DNA from 2 places in the Streptomyces sp. NPDC029014 genome. Region 2 is predicted to be linked to the other one. Evidence: riboswitches for the same ligand, from Rfam matches in the RefSeq annotation. Region 2 holds a riboswitch; the other holds the start of a gene.
The links. A riboswitch is a leader RNA that binds a small molecule or an ion and turns the genes downstream of it on or off. The one in region 2 is predicted to bind glycine.
Positions count from the first base shown of each region.

Region 1: another riboswitch for glycine. It lies ahead of gcvT (glycine cleavage system aminomethyltransferase GcvT); the one in region 2 lies ahead of gcvP (aminomethyl-transferring glycine dehydrogenase).

Region 1 covers NZ_JBVHVT010000023.1:60,209-70,192, reverse strand. Annotated here, with positions in the region: gene ACZ4VL_RS15255 (L-serine ammonia-lyase) at 1-478, opposite strand, end outside; gene glyA (serine hydroxymethyltransferase) at 775-2,031, opposite strand; gene gcvH (glycine cleavage system protein GcvH) at 2,051-2,431, opposite strand; gene gcvT (glycine cleavage system aminomethyltransferase GcvT) at 2,529-3,644, opposite strand; glycine riboswitch at 3,827-3,930, opposite strand; gene ACZ4VL_RS15235 (AAA family ATPase) at 4,153-4,818, shown strand; gene ACZ4VL_RS15230 (enhanced serine sensitivity protein SseB) at 4,912-5,646, shown strand; gene ACZ4VL_RS15225 (enhanced serine sensitivity protein SseB C-terminal domain-containing protein) at 5,720-6,460, shown strand; gene ACZ4VL_RS15220 (ABC transporter permease) at 7,089-8,081, shown strand; gene ACZ4VL_RS15215 (ABC transporter substrate-binding protein) at 8,123-9,886, shown strand.
Region 2 covers NZ_JBVHVT010000122.1:3,218-13,201, forward strand. Annotated here, with positions in the region: gene ACZ4VL_RS37485 (glutamate-cysteine ligase family protein) at 1-1,072, opposite strand, end outside; gene ACZ4VL_RS37490 (hypothetical protein) at 1,567-2,184, shown strand; gene ACZ4VL_RS37495 (DUF5999 family protein) at 2,453-2,650, shown strand; gene gcvP (aminomethyl-transferring glycine dehydrogenase) at 2,774-5,659, opposite strand; glycine riboswitch at 5,857-5,954, opposite strand; gene ACZ4VL_RS37505 (PRC-barrel domain-containing protein) at 6,068-6,448, shown strand; gene ACZ4VL_RS37510 (DNA polymerase IV) at 6,464-7,936, opposite strand; gene ACZ4VL_RS37515 (MerR family transcriptional regulator) at 8,013-8,651, opposite strand; gene ACZ4VL_RS37520 (bifunctional nuclease family protein) at 8,833-9,309, opposite strand; gene ftsR (transcriptional regulator FtsR) at 9,362-9,984, opposite strand, start outside.

The DNA.
Region 1 (9,984 bases), on a different contig from region 2:
CCACCACGAAGCCGCCGCCGACCGAGTAGTACGTCTTCTCCAGCAGCGGGGCGCCCGAGGCGTCGTACGCGAAGAGGGTCATGCCGTTCGCGTGGTACGGCAGGGCCCGGCGGCGGTGCAGGATCAGCTGGCTCGGCTCGTCGAACGCGATCTCGTGCGCGCTCCCTATCTCCGTGCCGAGCAGGCGCAGCCGGCCCGTCTTGCGGATCCGCTCCACCTCGTCGTCGGCGGTCTCCACGTCCACGGTGCGCGGGGAGTGCCCCTCCAGGCCGAGCAGCACCGCCTTCGGGGTGCCGTGGCCATGGCCGGTCGCACCGAGCGAGCCGTACAGCTCCGCCCGGACGGAGGCGGTCTGCGCGAGCACACCGTCCTTCTTCAGCCGCGCGACGAACATGCGGGCGGCGCGCATCGGACCCACGGTGTGCGAGCTGGACGGACCGATGCCGATCGAGAAGAGATCGAAAACCGAAATGGCCACGGTGGCGGACTCCTGGGAGTTTTTCACCCCCGCGGTGGCGGGGAGCGGACCGTCCTGCCGGTCTCGCAGCGTGTCGAGGCGGCCGACGGAGGGGGCGGATCTTGCAGGGGAATGCGGGCAAAGATCACCTCGTGGGCGCCCGTGCCCGGTTCATCAGCGTACGTCAGTTCGTGGGTGCGGTGGTTACGCCGGCCTGTACGGGGGCTGTCGCGGTCCCGACGCACCGGACCGCGACCCCGGGCCATGAGAAAGGCCCGGCCCTGTGTGACACAAGGCCGGGCCTTTCGAGCCGTGGCCTACAGCGACGGGTACAGCGGGAACTTCGCGGCGAGCGCCGAGACGCGCGCCTTGAGGGCCTCGCCGTCGTACGCCGGCTTCAGGGCCTCCGCGATGATGTCGGCGACCTCGGTGAAGTCCTCGGCGCCGAAACCGCGGGTGGCCAGGGCCGGCGTGCCGATCCGCAGGCCCGAGGTGACCATCGGGGGCCGCGGGTCGTTCGGGATGGCGTTGCGGTTGACCGTGATGCCGATCTCGTGGAGGCGGTCCTCGGCCTGCTGGCCGTCCAGCTCCGAGTTGCGCAGGTCCACCAGGACCAGGTGCACGTCGGTGCCGCCGGTGAGCACGTCCACGCCCACGGCCTTGACGTCGTCCTGGACCAGGCGCTCGGCGATGATCCGCGCGCCGGTCAGGGTGCGCTCCTGGCGCTCCTTGAACTCGGGCGAGGCCGCGACCTTGAAGGAGACCGCCTTGGCGGCGATCACGTGCTCCAGCGGACCGCCCTGCTGGCCGGGGAAGACCGCGGAGTTGATCTTCTTGGCCAGCTCCTGGGTGGAGAGGATCACGCCACCGCGCGGACCGCCCAGGGTCTTGTGCGTGGTGGTGGTCACGACGTGGGCGTGCGGCACCGGGTTCGGGTGCAGGCCCGCGGCGACCAGGCCCGCGAAGTGGGCCATGTCGACCATCAGGTACGCGCCGACCTCGTCCGCGATCCGGCGGAAGGCGGCGAAGTCCAGCTGGCGCGGGTACGCCGACCAGCCGGCGACGATCAGCTGCGGCTTGGTCTCCTTGGCGAGGCGCTCGACCTCGGCCATGTCGACCTGGCCGTCCTCGCCGACGTGGTACGGGACCACGTTGTAGAGCTTGCCGGAGAAGTTGATCTTCATGCCGTGGGTCAGGTGACCGCCGTGGGCCAGGTTCAGGCCCATGATCGTGTCGCCCGGCTTCAGCAGCGCGAACATCGCGGCGGCGTTGGCCTGCGCACCCGAGTGCGGCTGGACGTTCGCGGCCTCGGCGCCGAACAGCGCCTTGATCCGGTCGATCGCGATCTGCTCGACGACGTCGACGTGCTCGCAGCCGCCGTAGTAGCGGCGGCCCGGGTAGCCCTCGGCGTACTTGTTGGTCAGGACCGAGCCCTGGGCCTCCATGACGGCGACCGGAGCGAAGTTCTCCGACGCGATCATTTCCAGGGTGGACTGCTGGCGCACGAGCTCGGCGTCGACGGCGGCGGCGACGTCCGGGTCGAGTTCGTGCAGAGGGGTGTTCAGAACGGACATCAGGATCCCCTGTGGTCAGTTACTTACCGGCGGTGAGCTGGTCGTACTCGTCGGCGGAGAGCAGGTCGGCCGGCTCCTCCGAGACGCGGACCTTGAACAGCCAGCCGCCCTCGAACGGAGCGCTGTTCACGAGGCTCGGGTCGTCCACGACGTCCTGGTTCGCCTCGACGACCTCGCCGGTGACGGGGGAGTACAGGTCGCTGACCGACTTGGTCGACTCCAGCTCGCCGCAGGTCTCGCCCGCGGACACGGTGTCGCCGACCGCGGGGAGCTGGGCGTAGACGACGTCACCGAGCGCGTTGGCCGCGAACTCCGTGATGCCGACCGTGGCGACGCCGTCCTCGGCGGCCGACAGCCACTCGTGCTCCTTGCTGAAACGCAGCTGCTGGGGGTTGCTCATGACCTGATTCTCCTGGATGCGGGGGAGTGCGAACGAACAGTGGTCTTGCGTGGTGAGACGCGTCGGACGGCGGCCGGCGGCCGCCGCCGCACGGGCGCTACTTCTGCCGCTTGTAGAAGGGCAGGGCGACGACCTCGTACGGCTCATGCGTACCGCGGATGTCCACGCCGACGCCGGAGGTGCCGGGCGCGGCGTGGGCCGCGTCCACGTACGCCATCGCGATCGGCTTGCCCAGCGTCGGGGACGGGGCGCCGGAGGTGACCTCGCCGATGACCTCCCCGCCGGCCACGACCGGGAACCCGGCGCGCGGGACGCGGCGGCCCTCGGCGACCAGCCCGACCAGCTTGCGCGGCGGCTTGGTGGCGGCGCGCTCGGCGGCGGCCTCCAAGGCGGCGCGGCCCACGAAGTCGCCCTCCTTCTCGAACTTCACGACCCGGCCCAGACCCGCGTCGAACGGGGTCAGGGCGGTGGTCAGCTCGTGCCCGTACAGCGGCATGCCCGCCTCCAGGCGCAGCGTGTCGCGGCAGGACAGGCCGCAGGGCACCAGGCCGGCGCCCGCGCCCGCCTCGGTCAGCGCCTGCCACAGCTTGACGGCGTGCTCGGGGGAGACGAACAGCTCGAAGCCGTCCTCGCCGGTGTAGCCCGTCCGCGCGATCAGGGCGGGGACGCCCGCGACCGTGCCCGGCAGGCCGGCGTAGTACTTCAGGTTGTCCAGGTCGGCGTCGGTGAGCGAGGCCAGGATGCCGGGGGACTCCGGGCCCTGGACGGCGATCAGCGCGTACGCGTCGCGGTCGTCGCGGACCTCGGCGTCGAAGCCGTCGGCACGCCCGGTGAGGGCGTCCAGGACGACCTGGGCGTTGGAGGCGTTGGCGACGACCATGTACTCGGTCTCGGCCAGGCGGTAGACGATCAGGTCGTCGAGGATCCCGCCGTCCTCCTGGCAGATGTGCGTGTAGCGGGCGCGACCGACGCCGACGGTGGAGATGTTGCCGACCAGGGCGTAGTCCAGGAGCTGCACGGCCTGCGGACCGGTCACGGTGATCTCGCCCATGTGGGAGAGGTCGAAGAGGCCGGCCTTGGTGCGCACGGCGTTGTGTTCGTCGCGCTCGCTGCCGTACCGCAGCGGCATGTCCCAGCCCGCGAAGTCGGTCATGGTCGCACCGAGCGAGCGGTGCAGCGCATCGAGGGCGGTCAGGCGGGGGGCAGTGCTCATGGGTGTGGCTCCCGGGTCCCAGGGCATGACATGACGAGGACGTTCCTCCCCATCTGTCATCGGAACCTGAGAGGTTCGCCGAGAGTCCCGCGGGAACGGGAACGCCGACTTGCACCTTGGGTGGAGCACGCCCCGGTCCGTCGCGGGGGACGGTAAGGGCGCGGCTCGCTTTTCAGATCTGCCTCATCCACGCGGTACGGGGCCTGAGAGATTCAAGGGAGGTACTTGCTCCTTCGGCGCCCGGACGAGGCCTCGCGGCCTGCCGGGACTCTCCCGCGCGGATTCAAGCGGCCGGTATGCAGTTGGTCCAGATGGCGCACATCATTGCACGCCGCTGCGCGAATCGGGTGGGTGGGACCGAAAGACTGTGTCATTCGCTCATTCGCCGCCCCGGCCCGCGGTGTCCGGTGGTCGGACAGGGCGGCCGGAACCGGTCCCTGGGAATTACCGTCTCTTTACACTCAGTGGGCATGGGGTCTTCGAGGCCCGACACGGGGGAGGCGATCTTGTGCGGAGATTCGGAGTTCTGGCGACCGCCGGGACCGCGGACGGGGTGCCCGCCCAGCGGGCCCGCGAGCACCACGGACCGGTGCGCGACCTGCGCGGTCGGGGCGACCTCGGGCCGTGCCGGCTCGGCTTCTCCGAGGGGGACATCGTCGTGGTGTCCGGCCTGCCCGGCGGTGGCAAGAGCACGCTGATCAAGCGGGCCGCCGAGGGCGGCGGCATCGACTCCCAGGACGTGCGCGAGCGCTGGGAGCGGCGCATGCCCGCGACCCTGCCGTACGCCGTCTACCGCCCGCTGGTGCGGATCGCGCACTACTGGGGGCTGTGGTCGGTCCTGCGCTCCGGTGCCTCGGTCGTCGTCCACGACTGCGGAACGCAGCGCTGGGTGCGCGGGCTGCTGGCGGCGACCGCGCGGCGCCGCGGGCGGGGCCTGCACCTGGTGATCCTGGACGCCACCCCGCACGAGGCCCTGTCCGGCCAGGCGGCGCGGGGCCGCGGCGTGTCGGCGTACGCCTTCGCCCGGCACCGGGCCGCGGTGCGCCGGCTGGTGCGGGCCGCGGAGTCGGGCCCGCTGCCGGCGGGTTGCGCCTCCGTGGTGCTGCTGGACCGGGCCGCGGCCGCGCGGCTCACCCGTATAGCCTTCCGGCCCGCGGAGGCCGGCGGGGCCTGAACTCTGGCGGGGCGGGGCGGGGCGGGCCCGGTTCGGGGGCCCGGCCCGGGCGGCTACGCTCGCCGGTACACGGCGCGACAAGCGGAGGCGGAGATGCACGGCGGCGGTTGGCCGGAGAACGAGCTGGAGCAGGTGCTCGGAGCGGCCCTGGGCGTGCCCGACGCCGGCCCGAGGATCGTCGAGGTGCTGGGCCGGAGCCGGGTGTGGGTCCCGCTGCCCGGCGGGGGCGGCCCGGACAGCCCCTCCCTGACCCTGCCCACCATGGAGATCGACGGGGCGGCGTACGTCCCCGTCTACAGCTCCGAGGCCCAGTTCCGCGCCTGCGTCGGCCCCGCCATGGACTTCGCCGTGGCCCCCGCCGTCGAGTTCGCCCGCGGCCTGCCCCCGCAGCTGGGCATCGCCGTCAACCCGGAGGGCGCCGTCGGCGTGCCGCTGCCCCCGCCCGCCGTCGCCCAGCTGTGCCGGATCGGCCGGACCGAGCTCGACGGGCCCGCCAGCGGTGGCCGCGTCCGCCTCTTCGAGCCCGACTGGCAGGACGACCCGGTGGACTTCCTGGCCGCGGCGGCCGAGGAGTTCCGGACCACCGGCCTGGTCGTGGCCGCGCACCGCTGCCTCGCCAGCGTCGAGGGCGGGGACCCGGAGCTCTGCATCGGTGTCCGCCTGTCGAGACGGGATCCGGCCGCGCAGGACGCCCCGCGCGAGGCCCTCGCCCGGGCCCTGACCCGGGTTCCTTCGCCCTGGCCGGTGCAGCTGGTCCTGCTGGACTCGGCCGAGGACCCGGTGGTCGACTTCATCGTTACGCGCGTACGCCCCTTCTACGTGCCCTAGTGACGCTTAAGCTGGTGACATCTCCTGGCCGCACGGGTGGCCTGGACACGCGTGCGGACGAGGAGGGGTACCGGTGAGTGCGTCAGGCACTGCCGCGGCCGGGCAGGTCGAGCACATCATGCGTCAAGTGACTCCCGGGCGCTACGAGACCTACGAGTCACTTCTGCAGGCCCTCGCCGAGGGCCGGCTGTGGATGCTGCTCTGGCAGGGCAGCCCCGGCTCACCGGACGCCCAGTACGGCGGCATGGAGCTGGAGGGCCTCGGCTACGCGCCCTGTGTGACCTCCCCGCAGGAACTGGCCGCCAGCGGCTGGAACCGCGGCTACGAGGTGGTCACCGGCCGGGACATCGCCCGCGCCCTGTACCCCGACCGCTGGGGCCTGTGGCTCAATCCGCACGCCCAGGGCGGCGGTCTCGGCATTCCCTGGGCCGACCTGCGCCGGATCGCCACCGGCCTGGACCGGATGCCGGCGGGTCCGCTGCGGCTGTCCGAGCCCGCGCTGGAGCTCCCGCAGTTCTACGGGCTGCTGACCCAGCACGCGCACCGCACGCCGGCCGTCCGGTCGCTGCGCCGCGCCTGGGTGCAGCCCGCCCTGGGGTCGCCGTACCTCGCCGTCGGGCTCGACCTGTACGACGCCTCCGCGCCCGCGCTGCAGTCCGTACGGGAGATGATGCGCCAGTCCGTCGGCGCGGTGCCCGAGGGGGTGCCCGTGTGCACGGTGGCGCTGGCCGACGAGCACGACCCCGTCGCGATGTGGCTCCGGTCACAGACGCGCCCGTTCTACGACCGCGAGGGGCAGGCCCCGGCCTACTGACCGGCAGCTGAGACGACCGCGCCGCACGACACTCCGGCCGCGGGGAACGCACCGTTCCCCGCGGCCTTCTTCTTGTCCGGATTTCTTCGCTGATGCGTACCCAAAAGACCTACACCTACCGCGAGTTGGGCGCGTTGTCCGATTGTGCACCGAACGGACGGTGTTGCTCCGCTGAGCCGACTCCGCAGTCCGGATAACGGGAACCCGACCCTCACATCACGGTTGCGCATCCATTCATCTGCGGGTCTGGCGGCTGATCGCGGCGCCGATGAAGACTCCCCACCCAAGAGCCGCCGGGTCCCCGCGGAAACGGTTCGGCTCCCTGCACGTCGCTTGTCGTTCCGCACCGCTTCTCGCGTACTTCCGCACGGCTTTCCGCACGGCACCCGCACCTCATCCGCACCGCAGCAGCACCGCTCCGAGCGTGGCCGGGCATGCCCGAAAACGCACCGAGCACCACTGCACCTCCCGCACTTCCTGCACCTTCCGCACTTCCTGTACTTCCTGCACCTTCCGCACCTTTTTCAGTCCTGCGTGTCACCACGCACAAGAGCGCCACTCCGCACCAACGCCGCCACAGCGGCGGGCATGGGCCGGCAACCCGTCGGCCGAGAGGGGTCCCACCACGATGACGGCACCACTGCACGACGCGAGCGCGGAACCAACCGCACCCGTGGCCGTAGCCGACGTCCCTGCGAAGGCCATCGAAGGCCGCTCGCCCGGCCGTATCGCCTGGATGCGGCTCAAGCGCGACAAGGTCGCGCTCACCGGCGGCGTGGTCGTGATCCTCCTGATCCTCGTGGCGGTGTTCGCACCGCAGATCGTGAGCCTGCTGGGCCACCCGCCCAACGAGTTCCACGAGGACATGATCGACCCGGACCTCGGCACGCCGCTCGGTTCCTGGGGCGGCATCAGCTCCGACTTCCTGCTGGGCGTCGAACCCACCAACGGGCGCGACGTGTTCAGCCGGATCGTCTACGGCGCCCGCATCTCGCTGGTCGTCGCCTTCCTGGCCGCCTTCGTCTCGGTCGCCATCGGCAGCCTGCTCGGCGCCCTCGCCGGGTTCCTCGGCGGCTGGGTGGACGGCGTCATCAGCCGCCTGATGGACCTGCTGCTGGCCTTCCCGCAGCTGCTGTTCACCATCGCACTGGTCTCGGTCGTCCCCAACTCCCTCTGGGGGTTCGAGGGTTCGGGCGTCCGGATGGGCGTGCTGATCGTTGTGATCGGCTTCTTCGGATGGCCGTACATCGGCCGTATCGTCCGCGGCCAGACGATCTCGCTGCGCGAACGCGAGTACGTGGAGGCGGCGCGCAGCCTCGGCGCCGGCCGCGGCTACATCCTGGTCAAGGAGCTGCTGCCCAACCTGGTCGCGCCGATCCTGGTCTACGCGACGCTGATCATTCCGACCAACATCCTGACGGAGGCGGCCCTCAGCTTCCTCGGCGCCGGCGTCAAGCCGCCGACCGCGTCCTGGGGAAAGATGCTCTCCGACGCCGTCCCCATCTACCAGGACGACCCCATGTACATGGTGGTCCCGGGTATGACGATCTTCATCACCGTCCTGGCGTTCAACCTCTTCGGGGACGGGCTGCGTGACGCACTCGACCCCAAGGGCAGCTGAACCGCTCCACCGATTCACCCACCTCTGGAGGTTGGACCAACGTGATCCGCAGAAAGCAGGCCCTCGCGATCACCGCCGTGATCGCCGCGCTGTCGCTGACCGCCGCGTGCGGCGGCAACGACGGCGACAAGAAGACCGAGGGCAAGGGCGCCGGCGGCGCCGCCTTCAACGCCGCCACCACCGGCATCGTGAACCCGTCCACCGAGAAGGGCGGCGAGCTCAAGCTCTGGTCGCCGCAGGACGTCGACTACCTCGACCCGGCGCGTGCCTACTACGGCTTCGTGTGGAACATGCAGCGGCTCTACGTCCGCCAGCTGCTGGCGTACGACAGCAAGCCGGGCGAGGCGGGCACCAAGCTGGTCCCGGACCTCGCCGAGGCCCTGCCCGTGCTCAGCAACGAGGGCAAGACGTACACCCTCAAGATCAAGGACGGCGTGAAGTTCGAGGACGGCACGCCGATCACCTCGAAGGACATCAAGTACGGCGTCGAGCGCGTCTTCGCGCAGGACGTGCTGTCCGGCGGTCCCACCTACCTGATCGACCTGCTCGACCAGGGCCAGAAGTACCCCGGCCCGTACAAGGACACCGACCCCAACAAGATGGGTCTGAAGTCCGTCGAGACGCCGGACGACAAGACGATCGTCTTCAACCTGGCGAGCGCCAACTCCGACTTCAGCTACCTGCTGGCCATGCCGTCCTCCTCGCCGGTCCCGGCGGGCAAGGACACCGGCGCCACCTACACCAACAAGCCGGTCTCCACCGGCCCGTACAAGGTGGAGAGCTTCACCGCCAGCAAGGGCGCGACCTTCGTCCGCAACGAGAACTGGGACCCGAAGACGGACCCGATCCGCACGGGCCTGCCGGACAAGGTCACCTTCACGGTCACCACCAACCCGGACGACATGGACGCCCGTCTGCTGTCCGGCGACATCGACCTCGCCGTCGACGGCACCGGTGTGCAGCAGGCCGCGAAGAACAAGATCCTCAAGGACGAGAAGCTCAAGCAGAACGCGGACAACCCGTTCACGGGCTACATCCGCTACTTCGCCTTCCCGCAGACCGTCGCGCCGTTCGACAACATCGAGTGCCGCAAGGCCGTCATCTACGCGGCCGACCCGAAGTCCCTGCAGACCGCCCGCGGCGGCCCGACCAGCGGTGACCTCGGCGCCAACATGCTGCCGCCCGGCATCCCCGGCTCCGACAAGTCCTACGACCCGTTCGGCCTGACCAAGGGCCAGCCGCAGGAGGCCAAGGCCAAGGAGGCCCTCAAGGCCTGCGGCAAGCCGGACGGCTTCGAGACCGTCATCGCGGTCCGCAACAACCGCGCCCCCGAGGTGAAGACGGCCGAGTCCCTCCAGGCCTCGCTCGCCAAGGTCGGCATCAAGGCCACCATCGACCAGTACGACGGCAAGCTCTCCTCCTCCACGATCGGTTCGCCCGAGAACGTGAAGAAGAAGGGTTACGGCATCATCGTCATGGGCTGGGGCGCCGACTACAACTCCGGCTCGGGCTTCCTCCAGCCGCTGGTCGACGGCTCGTTCATCCAGCCGAACGCCAACAACAACTACACCGAGCTGAACGACCCCGAGGTCAACGGCCTGTTCGACAAGGCCGCCGCGGCCGCCACGCCGGAAGCCGCCGCCCCGTTCTACACGGAGATCAACAAGAAGGTCATGGAGAAGGCGCTCTACCTTCCCATCAATTTCGACAAGGCCTTCGTCTACCACAACCCGCGGCTGACGAACGTCTACTTCAACGACTCCCTCGGCAAGATCGACCTCGCCGTCATCGGCGTCGGCAAGTGATCCCGTAGGCCAGTCGCCACGTAACAACAGGCAAGTGCCTTCACCGCACATGCGCTAGTCCGAAGGGCAGGTGAAGGCCGCAGGCGGCGGCTGCCGTC
Region 2 (9,984 bases):
CGAGCCCGTAGTAGAAGGCGGCGTTCGCGACGACGTCGGCGACCGTCGGCCCGGCCGGCAGCACGCGGTTCTCCACCCGCAGGTGCGGCACCCCGTCGGCGACCCCGTACACGGGCCGGTTCCAGCGGTAGATGGTGCCGTTGTGCAGGACCAGCTCCTGCAGGCTCGGCACCCCGCCCTCGGCGAGCACCCGCAGCGGCTCCTCCTCGTCGCAGATGGGCAGCAGGGCGGGGAAGAAGCGGACGTTCTCCGCGAAGAGCTCGTACGCCGAGTCCACCCAGCGCTCCCCGAACCAGGTGCGCGGCCGCACCCCCTGCGCCTGGAGCTCGGGCGGCCGGGTGTCGGTGGCCTGCATGAACAGCGGCGGCCGCGACTCCCGCCACAGCTCGTGCCCGAACAGGAAGGGCGAGTTGGCGCCGACGGCTATCTGTACGGCGGTCACCGCCTGGGCGGCGTTCCACACGTCGGAGAACCGGGCCGGCGTCACCTGCAGGTGCAGCTGTACGGAGGTGCAGGCGGCCTCCGGCACGATCGACCCGGTGCTCCAGGTCAGCCGCTCCACCCCGTCGATGTCGAGGAGGAAGTCCTCGCCGCGCAGCATCAGGATCTGCTCGTTCAGCAGCGAGTAGCGGTCCACCGCGGAGAGGTTGGCGGTGACCAGGTCGGAGCGGGTGATCGTCGGCAGGATGCCGATCATCACCACGCCCGCGTCGACCGCCGCGGCCTGCCGGTGGGCGTAGCCGAGCCCCGCGCTCAGCTCTTCGGCGAGCTGGTCGAATACCCGGCCGCCGAGCCGGTGCGGGAGTACGTTCACCTCCAGGTTGAACATTCCGAGTTCGGTCTGGAAATCCTGGCTCGCAATGCGCTCGAGAACCTGGGCATTCAGCATTCTCGGCATCCCGTCGGCCCCCGCCAGATTCAGCTCGATCTCCAGCCCCATCATGTTCTTGGGGCGGTCGAACCGCTTCTCCGCCAGAAGCCGCTCCAGTCCCTCCAGGCACTCGTGGAGCTTCCTCCGATACCGCTGGCGATCGGACAGGTCGAATCCGCCCGCCACGACCTTCTCCCCCATCGAAGCGTCCCTCCTCGAGTGGGCATCGCCCGGGCATCCGGACGCGCGTGTACGGTCGATGATGCCCCGGAGGCGAGATCTATAACGCGGCGGGGAGGGGCACGGCGGGGAGCGTGCGCCGGTTTGGCCGAAGGGCGCCATGGCACATTCACCTGGCAAGCAACTGTATGCAAATTCCGCATCGGTTTTGCCGGTTCCGGATAATCGGCGCTTTCCAGCCGAGCCCCCGTCAGGTAACCTCCGAGGTCAGCGCGACATGTTCGCGTGTATCCGGCATGGATGCCATGTCAGCGGGACCGGTAAGCGCCTTGCCTGCAATAGCCGGGCAGGCTAGCCGAAACACTGCGTGAACACATGTCGTATAAACTCCGCAAACGAGGCAGAGAGTTGGCGCGCGGCCATTGCCCCTCAGCCCCCCTCTGGCCCCAGAATGCGACAGCGCCGTCCGCACCTGCCCCTGATCCACAGGTCTCCCAAGTGAGAGGCGACCCACCATGCCGCTGCATGTCCCCCCGGCTCCCGCGCCTGCCCTGCGCAGCGTCCTCGCGGCACTCGGTTCCCCCGCAGCCGTCGCGGCGGGCACCCCCGCCCTGCGCGCCGTGCAGGGTCCACTGACCGCCGAGCTGCCGCTGCCGGTCCACGTCCTCGACCGGCTCGGCATGTCCCAGCCGGCCGCCCCGGCCCGTCCGCCCCGCACCCGGCTGACCGGCTGGCGGTTCCTGATCCGCAGCGGCGACCGGCACATCGCGGCCGCCGACACCCGGCTGACCGCGGACGGCTGGGTCTTCTCCCATTTCTTCGAAGGTCCCTACGTCGCCGCCACCGAGCGGGCGCTGCGCCAGGCGGAGGCGCTCGGCAAGCCCTACCAGCCCCGGCTGCTGTCCGTACCGGAGCTGTACATGCTGACCCTCTGGCTGCACGGCGCCGTCGGAGCCGATGCCTCCGCCGGGCTTCCGGCCGCTGCGGACCTGCTGGTGCCACTGGCCCCGGCCCCGCCCGGCATCGCCCCGTACCGCCCGCACCCGGTGTCCGAGCTGCTGCCCGTGATGACCCACCGGCTCACTCCTCCGGCCCCGCCGGCGCGGCCACCGCTGGCCGCTCCGGCCGCCTGAGCGCGACCCCTTCCCCCGGACGGCCCATCCGGCGTAGTCCTGCCGGGCCACTCGCGAACCACCCGAAATGACAGGGGAGTTGGGATGAACCGCCCGCACGGGTGATGCGTCATCAATCTGTGAGGACAGCTGCCGGAAATCCCTGCGGACCGAGGTCCGGAGGGCAACACTGGGACTGACCACTTCTAGTCGTCGACCACGGGGGGCGGCCATGAACAAGGCATCGAGCCGCAGCACACAGACCACACCGCAGCGAAAGAACGCATCCATGTGCCAGCACCAGCCAGCGTGCCCGTCAGCCGACTCCGCCGACCGGGAGGCCGCGAAGCCCGTGGCCAACCACCCGGAACAGGGCTGGAGCCTGCTGTGCAACGGTGTCCTGCTGTTCGAGGACACCGGCGAGCTGCTGCCGGACGGCCAGATCATCGCACCGCACCGCCCTCTCGTGGCGGCGCAGGCGGCCTAGCCGACGCCGGCTCGACGGAACGCCGGAACTGCCGAAGCCGAAGGGGCCGGCCCGGGAGCGATTCTCCCGGGCCGGCCCCTTCAGCGTGCAGTCACCTCACACTTTTGTGTCAGGTCCCGCGGATCAGGCGTCGTACTCGTCCAGCGGCGGGCAGGAGCAGACCAGGTTCCGGTCGCCGAAGGCGCCGTCGATGCGGCGCACCGGCGGCCAGTACTTCTCGGACGCCGAGACGCCGCCGGGGAAGACGGCCTCGTCCCTGGTGTACGCGTGCGGCCACTCGCCGCCCAGCGCCGCCGCGGTGTGGGGGGCGTTGCGCAGCGGGTTGTCCTCCACCGGCCACTCGCCGGAGGCGACCCGCTCGACCTCGGCGCGGATGGCGATCATCGCGTCGCAGAACCGGTCGATCTCGGCGAGGTCCTCGGACTCCGTCGGCTCGATCATCAGCGTGCCGGCCACCGGGAAGGACATGGTCGGGGCGTGGAAGCCGTAGTCGATCAGACGCTTGGCGATGTCGTCCACGCTCACACCCGTCGCCTTCGACAGCGGACGCAGGTCGATGATGCACTCGTGCGCCACCAGGTTGCCCGGGCCCGTGTAGAGCACCGGGTAGTGCGGCTCCAGGCGCTTGGCGATGTAGTTGGCGCCGAGCACGGCCACCTGGGTGGCGCGCTTGAGGCCCTCGCCGCCCATCAGGCGCACGTACGACCACGAGATCGGCAGGATGCCGGCCGAGCCCCACGGCGCGGCCGAGATCGGGCCGACGCCCGTCTCCGGGCCGGCGGTCGGCTGCAGCGGGTGGTTCGGCAGGTACGGGGCCAGGTGGGCCCGGACACCGACCGGGCCGACGCCCGGACCGCCACCGCCGTGCGGGATGCAGAAGGTCTTGTGCAGGTTCAGGTGGGAGACGTCGCCGCCGAAGTGGCCCGGCTTGGCGAGGCCGACCAGGGCGTTCAGGTTGGCGCCGTCGACGTAGACCTGGCCGCCGGCCTCGTGGACCTGGGCGCAGATGTCGGCGACGTGCTCCTCGAACACGCCGTGCGTGGACGGGTAGGTGATCATCAGCACGGCGAGCTCGTCGCGGTACTGCTCGATCTTTGCGCGCAGGTCGTCCGTGTCCACCTCGCCGTCGTCCGCCGTCTTGACGACGACGACCTTCATACCGGCCATCACGGCGCTGGCTGCGTTGGTGCCGTGCGCGGAGGACGGGATGAGGCAGACGGTGCGCTGCTCGTCGCCGTTCGCGCGGTGGTAGGCGCGGACGGCGAGCAGGCCGGCGAGCTCGCCCTGGGAGCCCGCGTTCGGCTGGATGGAGACCTTGTCGTAGCCGGTCACCTCGCAGAGACGTTCCTCCAGCTCGCTGATGAGCGTGAGGTACCCCTCGGCCTGCTCGACCGGGGCGAACGGGTGGAGCTGGCCGAACTCCGGCCAGGTCACCGGCTCCATCTCGGTGGTCGCGTTGAGCTTCATCGTGCAGGAGCCCAGCGGGATCATGCCGCGGTCCAGCGCGTAGTCCTTGTCCGCGAGCTTGCGCAGGTAGCGCAGCATCGCGGTCTCGGAGCGGTGCTGGTGGAAGACCGGGTGCGCGAGGTACGCGTCCGAGCGCAGCAGGCCCTCGGGCAGCGCGTCGGCGGCGGTCCCGTCCAGCGCCTCGATGTCCGCCGTGACGCCGAAGGCGGCCCAGACGGCCTCGATGTGGGCGCGCAGGGTCGTCTCGTCGACGGAGACGGAGACGTGGTCGGCGTCGACCTGGAACAGGTTGACCCCGCCCTCCCGGGCGGCGGCCACGACCTCGGCGGCCTTGCCGGGCACCCGGGCGGTCAGGGTGTCGAAGTACGAGCCGTGCACGAGCTCGACCCCGCCGGCCGTCAGACCGGCGGCCAGCAGCGCGGTGTAGCGGTGCGTGCGGCGGGCGATCGTCTTAAGGCCCTCGGGGCCGTGGTAGACGGCGTACATGCCTGCCATCACGGCGAGCAGCACCTGCGCGGTGCAGATGTTGCTGGTGGCCTTCTCGCGGCGGATGTGCTGCTCGCGGGTCTGCAGGGCCAGGCGGTACGCCTTGTTGCCGTCCGCGTCCACCGAGACGCCGACGAGGCGGCCGGGCAGCGAGCGGGCGTGCTTGTCCTGGACGGCCATGTAGCCGGCGTGCGGGCCGCCGAAGCCCATCGGGACGCCGAAGCGCTGGGTGGTGCCGACGGCGATGTCCGCGCCCAGGGCGCCCGGGGAGGTCAGCAGGGTCAGCGCGAGCAGGTCGGCGGCGACGGCGACGATCGCGCCGAGCTCGTGGGCCTGGTCGATGACCGGCTTGATGTCCCGGACGGCACCGGAGGCGCCGGGGTACTGGACGAGGACGCCGTAGACGCCGCGCTCGGCGATCTCGGCCGGGATGCCGGCGGACAGGTCGGCGACGACGACCTCGATGCCGATCGGCTCGGCGCGGGTCTCGATCACGGCGATGGTCTGCGGCAGGGCGTCGGCGTCGACGAGGAACACGTTGCCCTTGGCCCTGCCGACGCGGCGGGCCAGGGTCATGGCCTCGGCGGCGGCGGTGCCCTCGTCGAGCAGGGAGGCGCCCGAGGTCGGCAGGCCGGTCAGGTCGGCGACGACGGTCTGGAAGTTCAGCAGGGCTTCCAGGCGGCCCTGGGAGATCTCGGGCTGGTACGGCGTGTACGCGGTGTACCAGGCCGGGTTCTCCATCACGTTGCGCAGGATCACCGGCGGGGTGAAGGTCCCGTAGTAGCCGAGACCGATCATCGAGGTCATGACCTGGTTGCGGTCGGCCAGGGCGCGCAGCTCGGCCAGCACCTCGGCCTCGGTCCGCGCCTCGGGCAGGTTGAGCGCCTCGGCGGTCTTGATGACGTCCGGTACCGCGGCGGCGGTCAGTTCGTCGAGCGAGCCGTAGCCCACGTGGGCGAGCATCTTGGCCTGCGCCTCGGCGTCCGGGCCGATGTGGCGCTGCTCGAAGGGGATGCCTCGCTCCAGCTGGGAGAGCGGAATGCGGTTGGCGGTCATGTACGGAGGCCTCCTGGGTCGTACGACCTGCGAGGGGCACCACGACGCGGGCGCCCGGACGGCCTCCCCCTCTGTCATCTCAACCTGAGAGCTTCACCGGCTCCTGCGGAGGTCGTCCACGGGGGCCGGCTTTCACCGTCGGTGAGGGGTGGAACCGGCACTACGGGCCCGGCACCGCCCCTGCTTTCCAGAGTGGCCTCGTCCGTGCGGTACGTATGCCTGAGAGATTCCGGGGAGGATTTGCTCCTTCGGCGCCTCCGTAGAAATCGGTGGAGGACTCTCCCGCACAGGGTCAGCAGCCACCACCCAGCCTACCAGCGAGGTTCCCGGACCTCCCTCGAGTGGCCCCCTCCAGGGAAATGGCCTTTTGTAGTCATTACGGAGGAGTTGCGACCACGTGGAGGGACCGTGCAGACAGATATCGATCCCCGCAGCCTGATCGGCCGCAAGGCGTTCGACCGCAACGGCACCAAGATCGGAACCGTCGACGAGGTCTACCTCGACGATGCCACCGGCGTCCCGGAGTGGGCCGCCGTCCGGACCGGTTTGTTCAGTCGGGACGCCTTCGTCCCACTGGAGCCGAGCGAGCTGGTGGGCGACACCCTGCACGTCCCGTTCGAGCGCTCCCTGATCAAGGACGCCCCGGACTTCGGCGTGGGCCGCCACCTGTCCCCCGAACAGGAGTTGCAGCTCTACCACCACTACGGGCTGGACGTCTCCCTCCCCTCCGACTTCACGTTCAACGGTGATTTCGGCCACGTCGCCAACGGCGAGCAGGGCGAGGAGTAGCCCGACCCGCCCCGGTCACCCGGCGGCCCGCCCCACCAGGGGCAGCGGATCGGACGGCTCCAGATCGGGGTCGTCCACCTGGAAGGTGCGGACCCTGCCCGGGGCCGATCCGGGCTGCTCGAACCGCACCGTCACCCGCCCGATGCCACTGCCCTGCACCCAACCCGGTCCGTAGACGGCGTGCCGTACGTCACGCCCGGCCGCCCAGTGCCGCTCACGGGCCCGCTCCGGCTCCTGGGCCGACCCGGTGGTCGCACCGGTCCCCCCGTGTCCCTCAACGGTCCCAGGGGCCTCCTGCGCCCCTTCCGGGCCCTCGCCCCCGCCGGCCCCCGCAAGCCCTTCGGGCCCTTCCGGCCCGGACCCCTCGTCGGGGGCGTCGTCCGCACCCCCGGCGGCTTCGGCGGCTTCGGCGGCGGCCCGGGACTGTGCGAACAGGTCCTCCTGCGTGAAGTCCGCGAGCCCGGTCACGCCCACGCCCAGCAACCGCACCCCGCCGGTGGTGTCCACCACCTCCAGCAGCCGCGCGGCGGCCTCCCGCACGACCGCCGGATCGTCCGTGGGCCCGCGCAGGGTCTCGGAGCGGGTCAGCGTCGAGAAGTCGTACCGCCGCACCTTCAGCACGATCGTGCGCCCGGAGTGCCCGGAGGCCCGCAGCCGCTGCACGCACCGGTCGGCGAGCCGCTGCACCTCGGTCCGGATCCGGATCCGGTCGTGCAGGTCCACGTCGAAGGTGTCCTCCACCGACACCGACTTCGCGTCGCGCTCGGCGACCACGGGCCGGTCGTCCAGGCCCAGGGCCATCCGGTACAGCCCCACCCCGTGCGACCGCCCGATCAGCCGGACCAGCTCGTCCTCCCCGGCCTCGACGAGCTCCCCGACCGTGGTGATCCCGGCCCGCCGCAGGTGCTCCCCGGTGGCGGGCCCCACTCCGGGCAGGGTGCGCACCGACATCGGCGCGAGCAGCTCCCGCTCGGTGCCGGGCTCGATCAGCAGCAGCCCGTCCGGCTTGGCCTCCTCGGAGGCCACCTTCGCGAGCATCTTCGAGCCGGCCAGTCCCACCGAGCCGGTCAGGCCCGTCGCGGCCAGGATGTCCGCCCGCAACTTCTCCCCGGTCTCCCGGGCGGACCGGGCGTCCCGGGCGCTGCCGCCCGCCTCCAGGTCGACGAAGGCCTCGTCCAGGCTCAGCGGCTCCACGAGCGGGGAGAGTTCCCGCAGCAGGCCCATCACGATGTCGCTGACCGAGCGGTACAGCTCGAAGCGGGGGAACAGGTAGGCGCCGTTCGGACAGAGCCGCCTGGCCTGGGCCGTCGGCATCGCCGAGTGGACCCCGAAGCGCCTGGCCTCGTACGAGGCGGTGGCCACCACCCCGCGCGGCCCGAGCCCGCCGACGATCACGGCCTTCCCGCGCAGGCTCGGCTTCGACGCCTGCTCCACCGAGGCGTAGAAGGCGTCCATGTCGAGATGGAGGATGGTCGGCGCGGATCTCACGGCACCGATGCTGCCCTACGCCACTGACAATGCCGAGGCCGGGCGGGCGACGGGCGGCGGACGGGATCCGCGGGGTTCAACCGGCCCGGTTGCGGCGGGCCGCCAGCTCGTCGGCCGGGTTGTGCCCGATCACGGTCTCGCCGGTGTCGACCCGCTCGCCGTGCAACTGCGACAGGGCCTTCTCCACGTCCCGCCAGACCACGCCCACGGCGATGCCGAAGATCCCCTGGCCGCCCTGGAGCAGCCGCACCACCTGCTCCGGCGAGGTGCACTCGTACACGGAGGCGCCGTCGCTCATCAGCGTCATGCGCTCCAGGTCCGAGAAACCGCGCTCCCTCAGGTGCTGCACCGCGTTGCGGATGTTCTGCAGGGCGACGCCGGTGTCCAGGAAACGCTTCACGATCTTGAGGACGACCACGTCCTTGAAGCTGTACAGACGCTGGGTCCCGGAGCCGTACGCGGGGCGCACCGTGGGCTCCACCAGCCCGGTCCGCGCCCAGTAGTCGAGCTGCCGGTACGTGATGCCGGCCGCCGCGCAGGCGGTCGGTCCGCGGTAGCCCACCTGCTCGGCCGTCTGGGAGCCGCCGTCCGACGCCGTCGGCGAGGTCTCCGGCTGGCGGCGCGCGGAGCCTGTCGTACTCCCGAGGAGCGGGTACGGCCCACCGTCACTCCGTGCGGGGATGCCCCCGGTCGTACCGTCGCCCGTGACTCTCACGCCGACCCTCCGTCCTTGACCTGCCCCCTCGAAGGTAGGCAGTCACCAGGGGTGCGTCAACGATCGCCACACTCGGCACGCCGAGTGATAATCACCCTGAGAGTGGTTTCCCGTGCCCTTCGAAGGGGCAAGGTTAACTGAATGGGGCGAAGGTCTCATCGGCTTTGACAAGACCGATGTCTCACTGCTGCGGGCCGGTACCGAAGTCCTCCGGCGAAATCTGGTCGAGGAACTCGCGGAACTTCTCCACCTCGTCCTCCTGCTCGTCCGGGATGGCGATTCCGGCGTCGTCCAGCACGCCGTCGCTGCCGTAGATCGGCGTTCCCGTCCGCAGGGCCAGCGCTATGGCGTCGGACGGCCGCGCGCTCACCTCGACCCCGCTGGAGAAGACCAGCTCCGCGTAGAAGACGCCCTCCCGCAGATCCGTGATCCGGACCTCGGTGAGCTCTTCGCCCAGCGCCTCCAGCACGTCCTTGAACAGGTCGTGGGTCAGCGGACGGGCAGGGGCCATGCCCTGCTGCGCGAAGGCGATCGCGGTCGCCTCCCCCGGTCCGATCCAGATGGGGAGGTACCGGTCGCCTCCCACTTCACGCAGGAGCACGATCGGCTGGTTGGAGGGCATTTCCACCCGGACACCCACAACATCGAGCTCGTTCACAAAGCAACCCTAGGACCTGCCCGGCAGGTTTGGGTAGTCGGGGCCGCGCCGGTCAGTGCAGCCGCACCCCGAGGGCCGCCTGCACCAGCGCCTCGTGGAGCCGTACGGACAGCCCCGCGAGCTCTCTCGCGGTGGCCTCCGCATGGGCCCGGGTCTGGGGGTTGCGGTGCCGTCGCAGCGGAGCCACGACCTGCTCCACGAGGCCCGCCTCCCGGTCCGCGGCCGCCTTCATGGCCCGCAGGTGGCGGGGCTCCAACCCGAACCGGCCCAGATCGGCCACCAGCCGGGCCACGGTCAGCGCATCACCGTCGTACCCGCCGCCCGGAGCCTCCGCGAGCAGCCCGTACGACTCCCATTCGGCCAACTGGGCCTCGCCCACCTCGGCCGCGGCGATCAGCTCGGCCCGGCCGACGCGGGTACCGGCGGGGAGTTCACGCCCCGACCGGGCCGCAAGGGACCCGGCTCCGGCCGCCGCGGCCGGCTCCGCGGCGTCCCCGTGCGACGCGGGCGCCGGGATCCGCACCTGCTCACCACGGTCCAGCGCGTCCAGCTGCTCGCGGATGACCTTCAGCGGCATGTAGTGGTCGCGCTGCAGGCGGAGGATGCGGCCCAGCCGCTCGACGTCCGCGGTGCTGAACTTGCGGTATCCGGAGGGCGTGCGTCTGGGCTCGACGA